2 regions of the Dehalobacter sp. DCM genome follow, and region 2 is predicted to be linked to the other one. Evidence: riboswitches for the same ligand, from Rfam matches in the RefSeq annotation. Region 2 holds a riboswitch; the other holds the start of a gene.
What was found. A riboswitch is a leader RNA that binds a small molecule or an ion and turns the genes downstream of it on or off. The one in region 2 is predicted to bind cyclic di-AMP.
Positions count from the first base shown of each region.

Region 1: another riboswitch for cyclic di-AMP. It lies ahead of LPY66_RS10495 (NlpC/P60 family protein); the one in region 2 lies ahead of LPY66_RS06795 (quaternary amine ABC transporter ATP-binding protein).

Region 1 is NZ_CP092282.1:2,258,261-2,264,807, forward strand. It holds gene cphA (cyanophycin synthetase) at 1-145, shown strand, start outside; gene LPY66_RS10480 (C4-dicarboxylate ABC transporter) at 247-1,662, shown strand; gene LPY66_RS10485 (DUF456 domain-containing protein) at 1,988-2,467, opposite strand; gene LPY66_RS10490 (MFS transporter) at 2,638-3,819, opposite strand; gene LPY66_RS10495 (NlpC/P60 family protein) at 3,994-5,196, opposite strand; cyclic di-AMP (ydaO/yuaA leader) riboswitch at 5,200-5,341, opposite strand; gene LPY66_RS10500 (TrpB-like pyridoxal phosphate-dependent enzyme) at 5,529-6,547, opposite strand, start outside.
Region 2 is NZ_CP092282.1:1,435,600-1,442,146, forward strand. It holds gene LPY66_RS06770 (ABC transporter ATP-binding protein) at 1-111, shown strand, start outside; gene LPY66_RS06775 (iron ABC transporter substrate-binding protein) at 172-1,293, shown strand; gene ablB (putative beta-lysine N-acetyltransferase) at 1,412-2,239, opposite strand; gene ablA (lysine 2,3-aminomutase) at 2,223-3,515, opposite strand; gene LPY66_RS06790 (GGDEF domain-containing protein) at 3,731-4,351, shown strand; cyclic di-AMP (ydaO/yuaA leader) riboswitch at 4,455-4,589, shown strand; gene LPY66_RS06795 (quaternary amine ABC transporter ATP-binding protein) at 4,698-5,909, shown strand; gene LPY66_RS06800 (ABC transporter permease) at 5,902-6,547, shown strand, end outside.

The DNA.
Region 1 (6,547 bases), 820 kb from region 2:
CGCATTAATTGAAGAATATCAAGGGACTATAAAAAAGGACCGATTAAATCAATTACACACGATCACGTCAAGGGAACGTTTTCAGCCGTGGGTTATACTCCAGAAAAAAAGTTCTTTGGTCTCCGAAACGGGGACTCAGCACTAGTACTCTGTAATTTACTCAAAGAAACCCTTTGTTCGATGTGAAGTTAATCTATATAATATATATATGGTTAATTGGATGAAGTCGACAAAGGAGCCTTTAATATGCCTGCGCTAACTGCTTTTCGCAGTATATTGACTTTCGCCCTTGCGGTGTTATATCTGGGTAATGTTTTCTTGAGCTTACCTTTGCTTAATCTGATCATTATGCTATTACTGGTCATGATCATTATCCTGAGCTTTCCGTTTGTTTCCGGCTCTTCAAAAATCATTGCGTATGTCACATTTTTTGCAGGCATCATTCTTTTAGTCGCATATAAAGCGCCACTTAGTGTGTGGACACACGCCCTTGAAGAAAATTTATACCTTGTAGTTATGTTCGCCGTGGTGCCGCTGATTGGGATACCCTTCAAACATGGCGGTTATTTTGATGCTTTGCAGCGGTCTTTCCAACTTTACGTCAATACAGATACCCGCTTTTATTTGCTCGTTAGTTTTTTATCGACTTTTGTCGGGATACTGGTCAATCTGGCTGTGGTTCCTATGGTTTATCAAATCAGCAAAGCCAGTGCAAGAAGCAAAAATATAAAGTTGTTAAGTTCTGCGTTAAGCAGGGGGTTTACGACGTGTACAATCTGGGCACCAACAACTGCTGCTGTGGCATTAGTACTTCAAGCTACCGGAACGGATTGGATTCATTTTTTCCCGTACGCACTTTTATGCGGTATACTCTGCGGGATCGTTGGATTAGGTCTCAATCAATGGGAGCAAGGAAATAGATTAAAAAGTAGAAATGATTTGGAACAAATAAATATCAAGGAAAGCAGCACGTTGAATCAGGATATCGCACTTTCTGCACCGGCCGGACAGTGGCAAAAACTAATTGAATTAGCAGTATGGTCGATAATATTAATTGCGTCAATAGCAGTTATATCCCATTTAACCGGAATCAAAACAATTACTGTTGTGTCGATGGCCTCCCTGGTTATCCCGTTCCTATGGATGGGGACGATTAAACGCCTTCCGGATTTGCGCAAGGCGGTGAAGGAGGAATATTATCGCGTTAGTTTGCCAAAGTTAAAGAATGAGATCATTCTATTTATGGGAGCCGGATTACTTGCAACGAGTATCGCTTACTCCCATATCGGCAATATAGTGCCTGGTTTTTTTGATCTGTTCATTGGAGAGAATATTATCCTGTTATCATATGCAATTATCTTCATTACCGTCATATTATCAGTAATCGGTGTTCACCCGATCATCTCAGTTGCTATTTTCAGCAGTACGATCCATGCTGCCGCGTATCATATCAGTCCGGCGTATATGGCCGTGATCCTCGCCATGAGCTGGGCGATGGGGATTACCGTATCTCCGTCCGGTGCTATGGTCATAGGTATTTCCGGCTTGACTGGTGTATCACCAGCAACAATAGGACCGCGCTGGAATCTTATCTACGTGGTGATTTCGACGATCGTCGCCATTTTAGCTCTGACGGTCATCCGCTTAACAGGGCTGTTATAATCAAACGATACAATTTCTGAATGAATACACTATTTTGATTTGGAAAGGGGTAAAGCATATGAGATTTTGCTGGACGACGATCAATGTACTGAATATGGAGGATTCATTGAATTTCTAGTTTTTCTTTGTAACAGATCCAAATGGACTGCAAATACAGTTTGTAGAGCATTAACATCTGTTTCTTGCTATTTATGTTATGAGGGGGCGCAACTAAGCATAAAGTTTTGTTGCGCCGCTTTGTCACGTTCAGGAAATTAAGCCTGTCCATAATCCAAACAGGCTTAGAAATTGTTCATATTCGATTATCCTCAAGACGTACATTTGTTTAGAAGATTTTGAGAAAAAAATAGGCGATCATAATGATTTCTGCAGTAACTTTTACCGCTGTGCCGCCGAGGACACCAATCAGGGTACCAAAACCAACCCGGAGGGTCTTATTGAGTTCTGTGCCGCGAATAAGTTCTGTGACGACGGCGCCCGCGAAAGGACCGATAACAATCCCCAGAGGTCCAAATACGATAATTCCTAAAATTGTCCCGATAACAGCACCCCAAGCCGCCTGCTTACTCCCACCAAAGCGTTTGGTGCCAATCGCTGAAGCAAAGTAATCGACCATAAACAAAACAATGACGACAAGCGCTTGCAGGATGAAGAAATAGGCATGCAATGTTGTAAAATGTGTCATGAATCCGTATATGAGCATACCGGCATAAATGAGTATTACACCGGGCAGCACTGGTAGCACCGTACCTACAAGGCCGGCAATAAACAAGATAATCGCTATGACTAAAGCAAATGTTTCCAAATCAATACCCCCTTTAGTAGTCAGCTTACCAAATAATTATTAAATTATGATTAGAAACAGATGATAAAAGAAAAAAAGCGGACACCGGGATCCGCTTTCAGATTTCAATATTATGGATGATAGGTTGGGCCGCTGGAAAGCTATAGTTGTTTTATGAAAGACAAAGTAGTTTAAGAAATAGAACTATTTTGTCTTTCTGGACTGGGCGTTTGTTTATATTGATAGAAGATAAGAAGAAACGCACCAATCACTAAGAGAATCATCGATACGCATACCGGGAACCAGACATTGTTTTGACTGGAGATATTTTGCACCAATGCCATGTAATAGGGGGAAAAGAACATACCGCCGTTCATAAGGGCGATCACCATGCCCGTTGCCATACCAATACTGGCAGGGGGCGCGATCGCACCAATCTCGACGATAACTGCCGGCATGACGGTGGAGAAACCAATACCAGTGACTAATGATCCGAGAGCGAAGATAATTATATTCCCGGCAAAATCGGCGAATCCTAAGCCAGCGGCGGTAATGAGGAGGCCCAAAGCAATAGTATATTTGGCAGTTAATTTATAGACATTGCCAAACACCAACCCGGCAAGCATGCCGCCGGCTGTAAACAGAGAAAGAACGAGTCCGGCTAAGGCCGGTGAACCTAGGCTGCGTTCAGCCATTATCGTGGATATATTCAGCACCATCGTATAATTTAGCATGACCATGATACCGAACATTAGGGTATAGCCGTAGACAGCAAAGGGCATACGCAGTTTTTCTTTATGGTGGTCGTTTTCTATCTCTTTATCGGGTTCGGGAAGAAGTAGGATCACAAGCAGAAGAGGAATAATCGCGATTAGGTGTACTAAAAATGTGTATTGCCAGCTGATAGCACAGAGGAACCCGCTGGCTAACTGCATCATAATGCCGCCGCTCATAACAAAAACATTACCGATGCCTACTAAATTAACGCGATCTTGTCCATGATAAAACTTAAGCACTAAAGCATTTCCCATCGGGGAAATAATGCCGATACCGATCCCAAATAACACTCTTGAAAGCAAGATAGATGTGAAATTACTCAGAAAAAAGGGGGTAATGCCTCCGATAATGAATAGAATGATACCGATAATATTCATTGTCCGAAATTTTACTTTCTTTCCGGCTAAAGCCCCGGAGATGAGAGCGACCGGGATCATCAACAAACAGGGCAAGGTTTGGGCCAGTACAATGGTACTGAAAGGAATTTCCGGGAAAGCGGCAGAAAGTCTGTGTAGTGCCGGAATTACTAGAGTTGGTGCCATATTTAAGAAAAAAATAGATAGTATGGATACTTTCAGGGTCACGTTCTTATTCATGTGTTTCTCCTCCGAAAACCAGGCAATTGATTAGAAAAATAACAAATTTTTATATTGTTAACACTATACTTGATTTGAGTGGAAATTACAAGCAAAACACCATTTCTTCACAGAAACGGTGTTTTGAGTAAAAGAGGAGATAAGTCAGCTATTTATAATGACGGGTTACCTTGGTTAATACCGTCTGGCGCCAAGGTAACGTGAAGATAGAGAACTCAGACTGGAAACGGTGACACCGTATGAATAATTATAGGCGTGGACAAATTTTCCGCTGCCGACATATATCCCAACGTGGGAAGCACCGGAAGAATAAGTTGAGAAGAAGACTAAATCACCCGGCTGAAGATCACTTTTGGCTACTGACGTTCCTGAAGCAAACTGGGCAAATGATGAATGGGGAAGGTTAACCCCGGCTGCCTTATAAACGTACATGACAAAACCGGAACAGTCAAAACCTTTCGGGCTGCTGCCGCCAAAAACATACGGTGAACCAACATAACTTAAGGCATAATCAACGACATCAGAATAACTTCGGCCACTGATCGAAGCACTTGAGGCGACGGTGAGGGCCCGGGCGGACGGCCCGACAGCAATAACTTCATCGACAGCCTTTTTAACTATTTTTTCGGAAATGACCTGCTGCTTGATTATTTTACCGTTTTGTTGTTCATAGCTGGTGGTTACCGATTTAAGACCTTTGCTGCCCTGGGTAATGACTTTCTTCTGCGCGTAGGCAAGGGTATAGTCTTTCTTGGTTATGGTGCTATAAGGTATCGCTTCTTCTGTCGTCTCGGTTCCTTTGCAGATAATGGTCAGAGTTTTTTTGTCGATTAAATCGTTTAATACCTGTTCCGGAGATTGAATACGGTCTAAAGATACAGTTGTCAGATTAGAAGTAACCGCTTCTTTGATAGTGGTTTCAGTAACGACATTCGTAGCGGAAGGTGCGTTAAAGTAATTTTCATATCTTTGGAGGATCGTATCAATGTCCGCAGCCGACAGTACAACCGCGACAACGGATCCATCGATCTCCAACTCATAGGCCGCATAGGACTGATTTAGTTTTGTTTCGAGATTATTTTTTTTCAGCGAATTTTGCAGATATTCCGCGTTGTTTACTGTAACGTCGTCATAGGTGACAATATAGGATCCCGAAGCAGCTTTTTTGATCAGGTCATTTCCGGTATTTTGATCGGAAACAAATCCAATTTTCTGACCATTGACTGTTACAGCAACCACATGGATCGGTTTTGCCAGATAAAAAGCAAACGATCCGATAAACAACAGAGAAATAAATAAACCACCGATTATTCGCGGTGATTTCCATGAGTTTCTCACCTTGCTCAGACATACCTGAACAAACTGTTTAAAACGCATCCCAGTTTCACCTTTCTTAGCTTACGAGGTTAGTTGACGGATTCGGACTAAAGGTTAAGCCCTACGCGTTGTTCGCGATTCACCCCATTGGAATTTAATATCCCCCGTTCCGGGAAAAACATCCCGGACTCAGCTCGTATTCAATTAATCTCTTAATTATAATAGTTTAATTAATTTATATATATTCGACGACGAAAAAAAATGTCCTGCCAAAAATAAAAATAAGAGAGGCTTCTCAGGTTAAAGAATACCTGAAAAGCCTTTTATTTGATTTTCTATGGATTGCGATATTTAAGCAAACTGGGCTGCCTATGCAACATGATGTAATATATTTATAAGTTGACGTTAGGCAAAGTGGCAAATCCTTTTTCGAGATCTTCATCTGAAGGAACATAATCCGTCATGGTTCCGGAATTATAACTCATATAGGCTGCCATATCAAAGTAGCCGGTTCCGGTTAAACCAAAAAGTATGGTTTTCTTTTCGCCGCTTTCTTTGCACTTGATAGCTTCATCAATAGCCCCCCGTATGGCATGGGCAGATTCCGGTGCAGGTAAAGTACCTTCAGAGCGAGCAAAAAGGGTAGCAGCGTCAAATACTTTGGTTTGTTCCACAGAACGCGCTGTCATATAACCGTCATGATACAATTTGGATACGATGCCGCTCATACCGTGGTAACGAAGACCTCCGGCATGATTCGGCGAGGGAATAAAGCCGGATCCCAACGTATACATCTTAATGAGAGGTGTTGTTTTTCCTGTGTCACCAAAATCATAGGCGTATCTTCCTCTGGTCAAAGACGGACAGGAGGCAGGCTCGACACCAATGAATTCGATGTTATTCTTGCCTTTAATCTTATCGCCCATAAATGGCCCGACTAAACCGCCATAATTTGATCCGCCACCGATACAGCCGATAATCATATCCGGTTGAATGTCATACTTTTCGCAGGCGGTTTTTGTTTCTTCACCAATGATGGATTGGTGAAGGAGAACATGGTCGAGTACACTGCCCAGAACATAACGGCAGTCCGGTGTTTTCACGGCTGTCTCGATTGCTTCGGAAATAGCGCAGCCTAACGAGCCGCCGGTTCCGGGGTTTTCTGATAAAATCTTTCTGCCGATTTCTGTGGTGTCGGAAGGTGAAGGTATGACTTTTCCGCCATAGGTCTCGATCACCGCCTTGCGATATGGTTTTTGTTCTGCCGAGACTTTGACCATATAGACAGTCAGCGGCAGATCATAAAAAGCACAGGCCATGGCCAGCGCAGTGCCCCATTGTCCGGCACCAGTTTCTGTGGTCAGAGCAGCTAAGCCTTGTTTTTTGGCGTAATAAACCTGAGCCGCGGCCG
Region 2 (6,547 bases):
TTTGCTGCCGGCGGTCTTGAAGTGATGACGCCTAAAAATATTGAAAGTGTTTATGCTGTACCGGTTACAATTAAAGAAATTGAGGATATCCCGGTTGTGGTCCCGGTATAAATAGACAAATGAAGATAATGTTGCAACATTATATATCAATAATTGACGATGGAGGTAAATATGAAAAGAAGGATTTTCTCGAAAAGACAATTAATTGCCTTGGTACTGGCGGCCCTGTTCTGTCTGACCTTTGTGTTCAGCGGTTGTTCCGCCCAATCATCCCAGAATGCTTCCGAGAAGTTCACCGTGACGGATATGCTGGGAAGACAAGTGGAAATCAACGGAACAGCCAAAAAAGTGGTTGCTATCGGTCCAGGGGCCCTAAGACTTTGCTGCTATTTCAAGAATATAGAGATTTTTGCAGGAATTGAACAAATGGAAATTGATAGCCCGACAGGCAGGCCCTATCTTTATGCCAACCCATCGCTTGCCGATCTTCCGGTTATTGGGCCGGGAGGACCTAATAACGCTCCGAATCCGGAACAAATCCTGGCCGTGAAACCGGATGTTATCTTTACAACCTATGCAGCGGATCAAGCTACTGTAGACAATTTACAGTCCAAAACCGGGATTCCGGTTGTGGCGTTAAGTTATGGTAAAACAGCGACGTTCGATTCCCAGTTGGATGCTTCCCTGACGCTTATCGGCAAAACCATCGGCATGGAGCAAAGGGCGGAGGAATTAATCGGTCTGATGGCGCAATATAAGACGGACCTGGATACCCGAACGAAAGATGTGGCTGACGATCAGAAACCGTCCGCTTATGTCGGCGGTTTGGGGATGAAAGGTGTCCACGGCATCGAGAGCACCCAGGGTAATTATTCACTTTTTAATGTCGTTCATGCTAACAATGTGGTTGATGAAACAGGAAAAACAGGTTCACTGATGATTGACAAGGAAAAATTAATCAGCTGGAACCCGGATAAGATATTTCTTGATGGGGCCGGATATCCTTCCGTTCTGGAAGACTATAAGAAAAACCCGCAATACTATCAAAGTTTGTCTGCAGTAAAGAACGGGGAACTGTATGCCATGCTTCCGTATAATTATTATTCCACGAATATCGATACATCAATCGCTGATGCTTATTATATCGGTAAGATACTCTATCCAGAGCAGTTTAATGATGTTGATCCGGAGAAAAAAGCGGATGAAATCTATCAGGCTCTGTTAGGCAAAGATATTTACGCCCAGATGGCCAAGGATTTTGGCGGATACAGGAAGGTCGAACTAACGAAATAATAGAATATCTTTAACCAAGAAGGAATACCCATCAGGTTGAAAAAGTCACCTGATGGGTTATTTCAAATAGTGATCACTAACTTACACAGCCGATGCCAGCAAGAGTATATTCTTGAGTTTATATTCTTGCCCACAAATTCATGTCTTCATAGGCACCGCCTATATGGCAATTATTAATCAGACGGCCTTGACAGCGATAGCCAAGCTTGTGAAATACCCGGTTCATACCGTAGGATTGCGCACGTGCCAATGTGTAGAACAGCAAAGGACTTTGGATTTTGTTCTTAATTGCGTTTTCAAGAATCTCTAACAAACGCAGGGTCAGCGAAAGACCCCGATAGTTTTCTAGTGTTGCACAGTCCGTCATCTCACAGCGTCTTAGCCGCAGATCAGGATAAGCGGCTGCAACAGCAACAAGCTTGCCATCATCGATTGCACCGGCAAACAGGTCACCTTTTTGAAATAACGTGTGTATATAATCCGTATCTTCTACAGGCGTAGGATAACTGGCAAACGTCTGGGTCAGTAAAGCGGATATTGGGGAAACAAAGGATTCATCCAAAAGGAGAAGATTCATCCCGGCAGGCAAAGGCGTGAGTGGCTGGATAGGATCCTTTCGAACGGAATACAACAGTTTGTCTTCTTCAGCAAAATTGTTGGAATAGGAACGTGATTGGCTCACATAATAGGCCAGGCTGACTGAGAAATTTTCTTCGTTGTTCTGAACGAGACTGCCTTCAATTTGAAAGCCCTGCTGCAAATATATAGGAACATCGGCCGGTAAAGCCCAGACCCATATTTTCTCCAAATCATTGGTAAAGGCTGTCTGGATTAGCTTTTGACTCAGGGCCGGAATGGCTTTTTCAGCATATCCGTCCAGGACGAGGCGTTTATTTCGCCTATCAATGAAGGGATTGGTGCTTCGAATACTATTTGATGTGAGCATGGATCTTACCTCGATACGCTGTATTATTTTTTTCTCTTCTCTCCATGCGCATATTTTCCTGAGGGGTCAGACTGATTTTTTGACCTCTCAGCAATTTGCCCAGACCTATTTGGCGGGATTTTGACGCGAGACAGGGATCAGAGCATGTTTTACAGCGGTTTGTTTTATTCTCGGGCTCATCGTAAACGCAGATCACGCCCTCATAGTTGCGCAGGATTATTTTTTCACTGGACTGAGACAATAAATAGTTGGGTTGCAGAGGAATTTTGCCGCCGCCGCCCGGCGCATCCACAACAAACGTTGGTACGGCAAAGCCGGAGGTATGTCCTCGGAGCATCTCGATTATCTCTAATCCCACACTGACGGGAGTACGAAAATGCTCGATACCCGTGGATAAGTCGCATTGGTATAGATAGTAGGGTCTAACCCTGCATTTTACCAGCTCATGAACCAGTTTTTTCATGATTGTCGGACAATCGTTAATTCCTTTCAGCAGCACCGACTGGTTGCCAAGCGGAATACCGGCGTTGGCTATTTTGCTTAACGCAGTACGGGCTTCCATTGTTAACTCCACCGGATGATTAAAATGGGTATTAATCCATACCGGGTGATGCTTTTTAAGCATCGTCAGGAATGAATCTGTAATCCGCATCGGAAGGACCACCGGTGTTCGTGTGCCGATACGGATAATTTCAACATGAGGAATTGCGCGCAAACTGGTTAATATGAAATCCAAACGTTCATCCGAGAGAGTCAAAGGATCGCCGCCGGATATCAGGACATCGCGAATCTGACGATTAGAGCGGATATATTCTAAGGCAAGCTTAAACTGATTCAACGGCAAAGCGTGATCACTCTGGCCAGCCATTCTCCTTCGAGTGCAATGCCGGCAATACATAGCGCATTGATCGGTTACCAGGAGCAGAACACGGTCCGGATAACGGTGGGTCAAACCGGGTACAGGGCTGTCTGCTTCTTCGTGCAGCGGGTCGATAAGATCACAGGTGCATGTGTTAAGTTCTTGGATTGAGGGAATAGCCTGCTTGCGGATTGGGTCTTCGGAATCATTGGGATTAATCAGCGAAAGGTAGTAGGGCGTTATCGCCATGCGGAAATTTTTCAGGCACCGCGCGATATTTTCAGCCTCCCCGGATGAAAGGGAAAACGCATTGAGCAGATCTTCCTGGGTTGTGATGCGATTGGCCATTTGCCAGTGCCAATCATACCAGTCGTCATTGCTTACTTGCGGGAATAACGTTTCTCGCTGTCTGTTCATTTCTTCTACCTCCTTTACTATGGAAGAAATTATTTTGCGCACGATTATTTTAGTCATTTCATATTTTTTTTTTGACAAAATATAAATGCTACAACTTTGATTTATATAATAAGTTGTCAGGTATTATATGTCAACCCATGTATTAAAAAAATATATATACCTTGACATATATATATAAATTTAATATATTTATTCACTAAGGAGAGGTTTTAAATATGGTAAGCAGATTAACAACAAAGGAAGACCTTATAAAAAAAGTAAACGAAATGATAAGCGACAGAGAAGGACCTTTCAGTATCGTCACGGCGGATATTGACAATTTAGCCAGTATCAATCATTCCCTTGGCCGAAAAATCGGTGATGAAATCATTGATAAATTAATCACCATTTTGACGAATAATCTCGCTGAAGCTGATTTAATCACACGGCAGGGTGATGAATTTATGATTCTGCTTGTTGGAAAAGGCGCTGAACGGAGCCTGATGGAAATGGAGGAAATACGGAGTTATCTATCGGACAACACGTTTAATTTCTCCGATGGTGAAAAGTCGGAAGATATCTATGTCACGGTCAGTTTTGGCATTGCTTCCTGGCCAAGAGATGCCAAAAATGGGATCGAACTATTTCGAGTGGCGGACAGTGCGTTATTCAGGGCCAAAAAACTCGGAAAGAATAAAGTATGTCTTTCCGAAGTTGAAAGTATGGTGCTTAAATCCAGTTATTTTACCAAGACCCAAATTGATCGTCTTTCAGAAATGGCAAAAGAGATGGAAAAGACTGAGGCCTTTTTATTACGGGAAGCTTTGGATGATCTATTCAAAAAATACAGCAAATGATAGTAATTCATTCTCTCACATGTTCGATTACTGTTAGATCCTTAGACGCGCTTGCCCATTGTGAAGCGAGGTGATGGACTAAAAACGGATGACTATAAATGAATATTGGAATACGCTGAATCCAAATGGAACGGGAAACCCAACACGTGGGGTGAATCCGGAGCTGCTGCTCTGGTAGGGTTAATTCTTTCGACCCGAATCCGTCAGCTAATCTCGTAAGCGTTGGAAGAGAAGGTGATAAAATCAAGCTTTATCGGACCTTTATTAAGGTTATATTTTTTTTGTATTTTACTAGCACTACAGAACTTCTCTGTGGTGTATTTTATTGTCTTAGGATGGTGGTAATATGAATCAAACCTTAGAGAAAATTGTAGTGACTGATTTAATCAAAATATTTGATTCCCGCCCTCAGAAGGCACTGGACTTACTGGCACAAGGAAAAAGCAAAGTCGATATTCTTCAGGCAACCGGACAGACCGTTGGCATCAATAAAGTCAGTTTTGCGGTCAGGCGGGGTGAAATCTTTGTCGTCATGGGACTTTCCGGCAGCGGGAAATCAACGATTCTGCGCTGTCTGAATAGGCTGATTGAGCCAAGTTTCGGTTCCATTGTTATTGACGGTATTGAGATCACGAAGTTGAAAGAGAAGGATTTACGAAAGATTCGCCAGGAAAAGATGGCCATGGTCTTTCAGCAGTTTGCGTTAATTCCCCACCGTACGGTTCTTCAAAACACGGTGTATGGATTGGAAGTTCAGGGGGTTGCCAAAAAGGACAGGGAAGTTAAAGCGCATAAGATGCTGGAGCTGGTCGGTCTCAAAGGCTGGGAAAACAAATATCCGGATCAGCTCAGCGGCGGGATGAAGCAACGGGTCGGACTCGCCAGAGCGTTAACCAACGATGCCGATATTTTGCTTATGGATGAGGCTTTCAGTGCACTTGATCCGTTGATCAGAGAAGAAATGCAGGACGAACTGTTAAGTCTCCAACAAAAAATGAGCAAGACCATTGTGTTTATTACCCATGATTTAAATGAAGCGCTCAAGCTTGGCGATCGTATTGCGTTTCTCAGAGACGGTGCTTTAGTACAGGTCGGTACTCCGGAAGAAATTATTACCAATCCCGCCGACGATTATGTGGCTAAGTTTGTGCGTGGCGTGGACCGGAGTAGGATCTTGACGGCCGGGGATGTGATGAAGAAGCCCCAGCCGTTGATCACTTTGCGTGACGGACCCGGAGTTGCGCTGAGGATTATGAAGGAGCATGGGCTGTCCAGCGTCTTTGTCGTGGATAAGGAAAAGAATTATCAGGGACTGATTACCGTCGATATGGCGGTTGACGCCCGTAATGACGGGAAATCCAGTTTGAATGATATCGAACTTGCCCAGGGGCCGGTGGTTTACGAAAATACCCCTGTCCAGGATACGCTGGGTATTATTGCCGAGAGTAAGTTGCCGATGGCCGTGGTGAGCGAGGAAAAGAAATTAATTGGCATCATCGTGCGGGGATCCGTCCTTGCGGCGCTTGCCGCTCAGAAGCGGGGTGAAGACAATGACTAAGTTCCCTTTGGCAAAACTAATTGACCAGGGTGTTGCCTGGCTGCAAACCAATTTCGGAAACAGTCTGGACGTTTTTTCCGACGCTTTCAGCCGGACTGTCCGTGAGTTTGGAAATGGGCTGGCGGCGATTCCTTGGTGGGTAATTATTTTGATCTTTGCTGTCTTGGCTTGGCGGGCCAACGGTTGGAAACTGGCTCTTGGAACAGTTATCGGGCTGCTGTTCATTTATAATCTGAAGCTATGGCCGTCATTTCTGGATACCCTGATTTTAGTCATCATTTCGGCGATTGTATCGATTGTCATCGGTTTACCGCTGGGGATTCTGGCGGGAAGAAACGACGGATTCCATCGGGTGCTTACCCCTGTATTGGACGTGATGCAGACAATGCCTTCGTTCGTCTATCTCATTCCGGCTTTGCTCTTTTTTGGCATAGGAAAGGTGCCGGCAGTGTTCGCCACCGTTATATTTGCCATGCCGCCGGCTATCCGACTCACCGATCTGGGTATCCGCCAGGTCCCACAGGATTTAGTAGAGGTTGGTGAGGCTTTCGGGTCAAACCCAAGGCAGCTTCTCTGGAAAATTCAGCTTCCGGTTGCATTACCGACCATTATGGCCGGTATCAATCAGACAATGATGC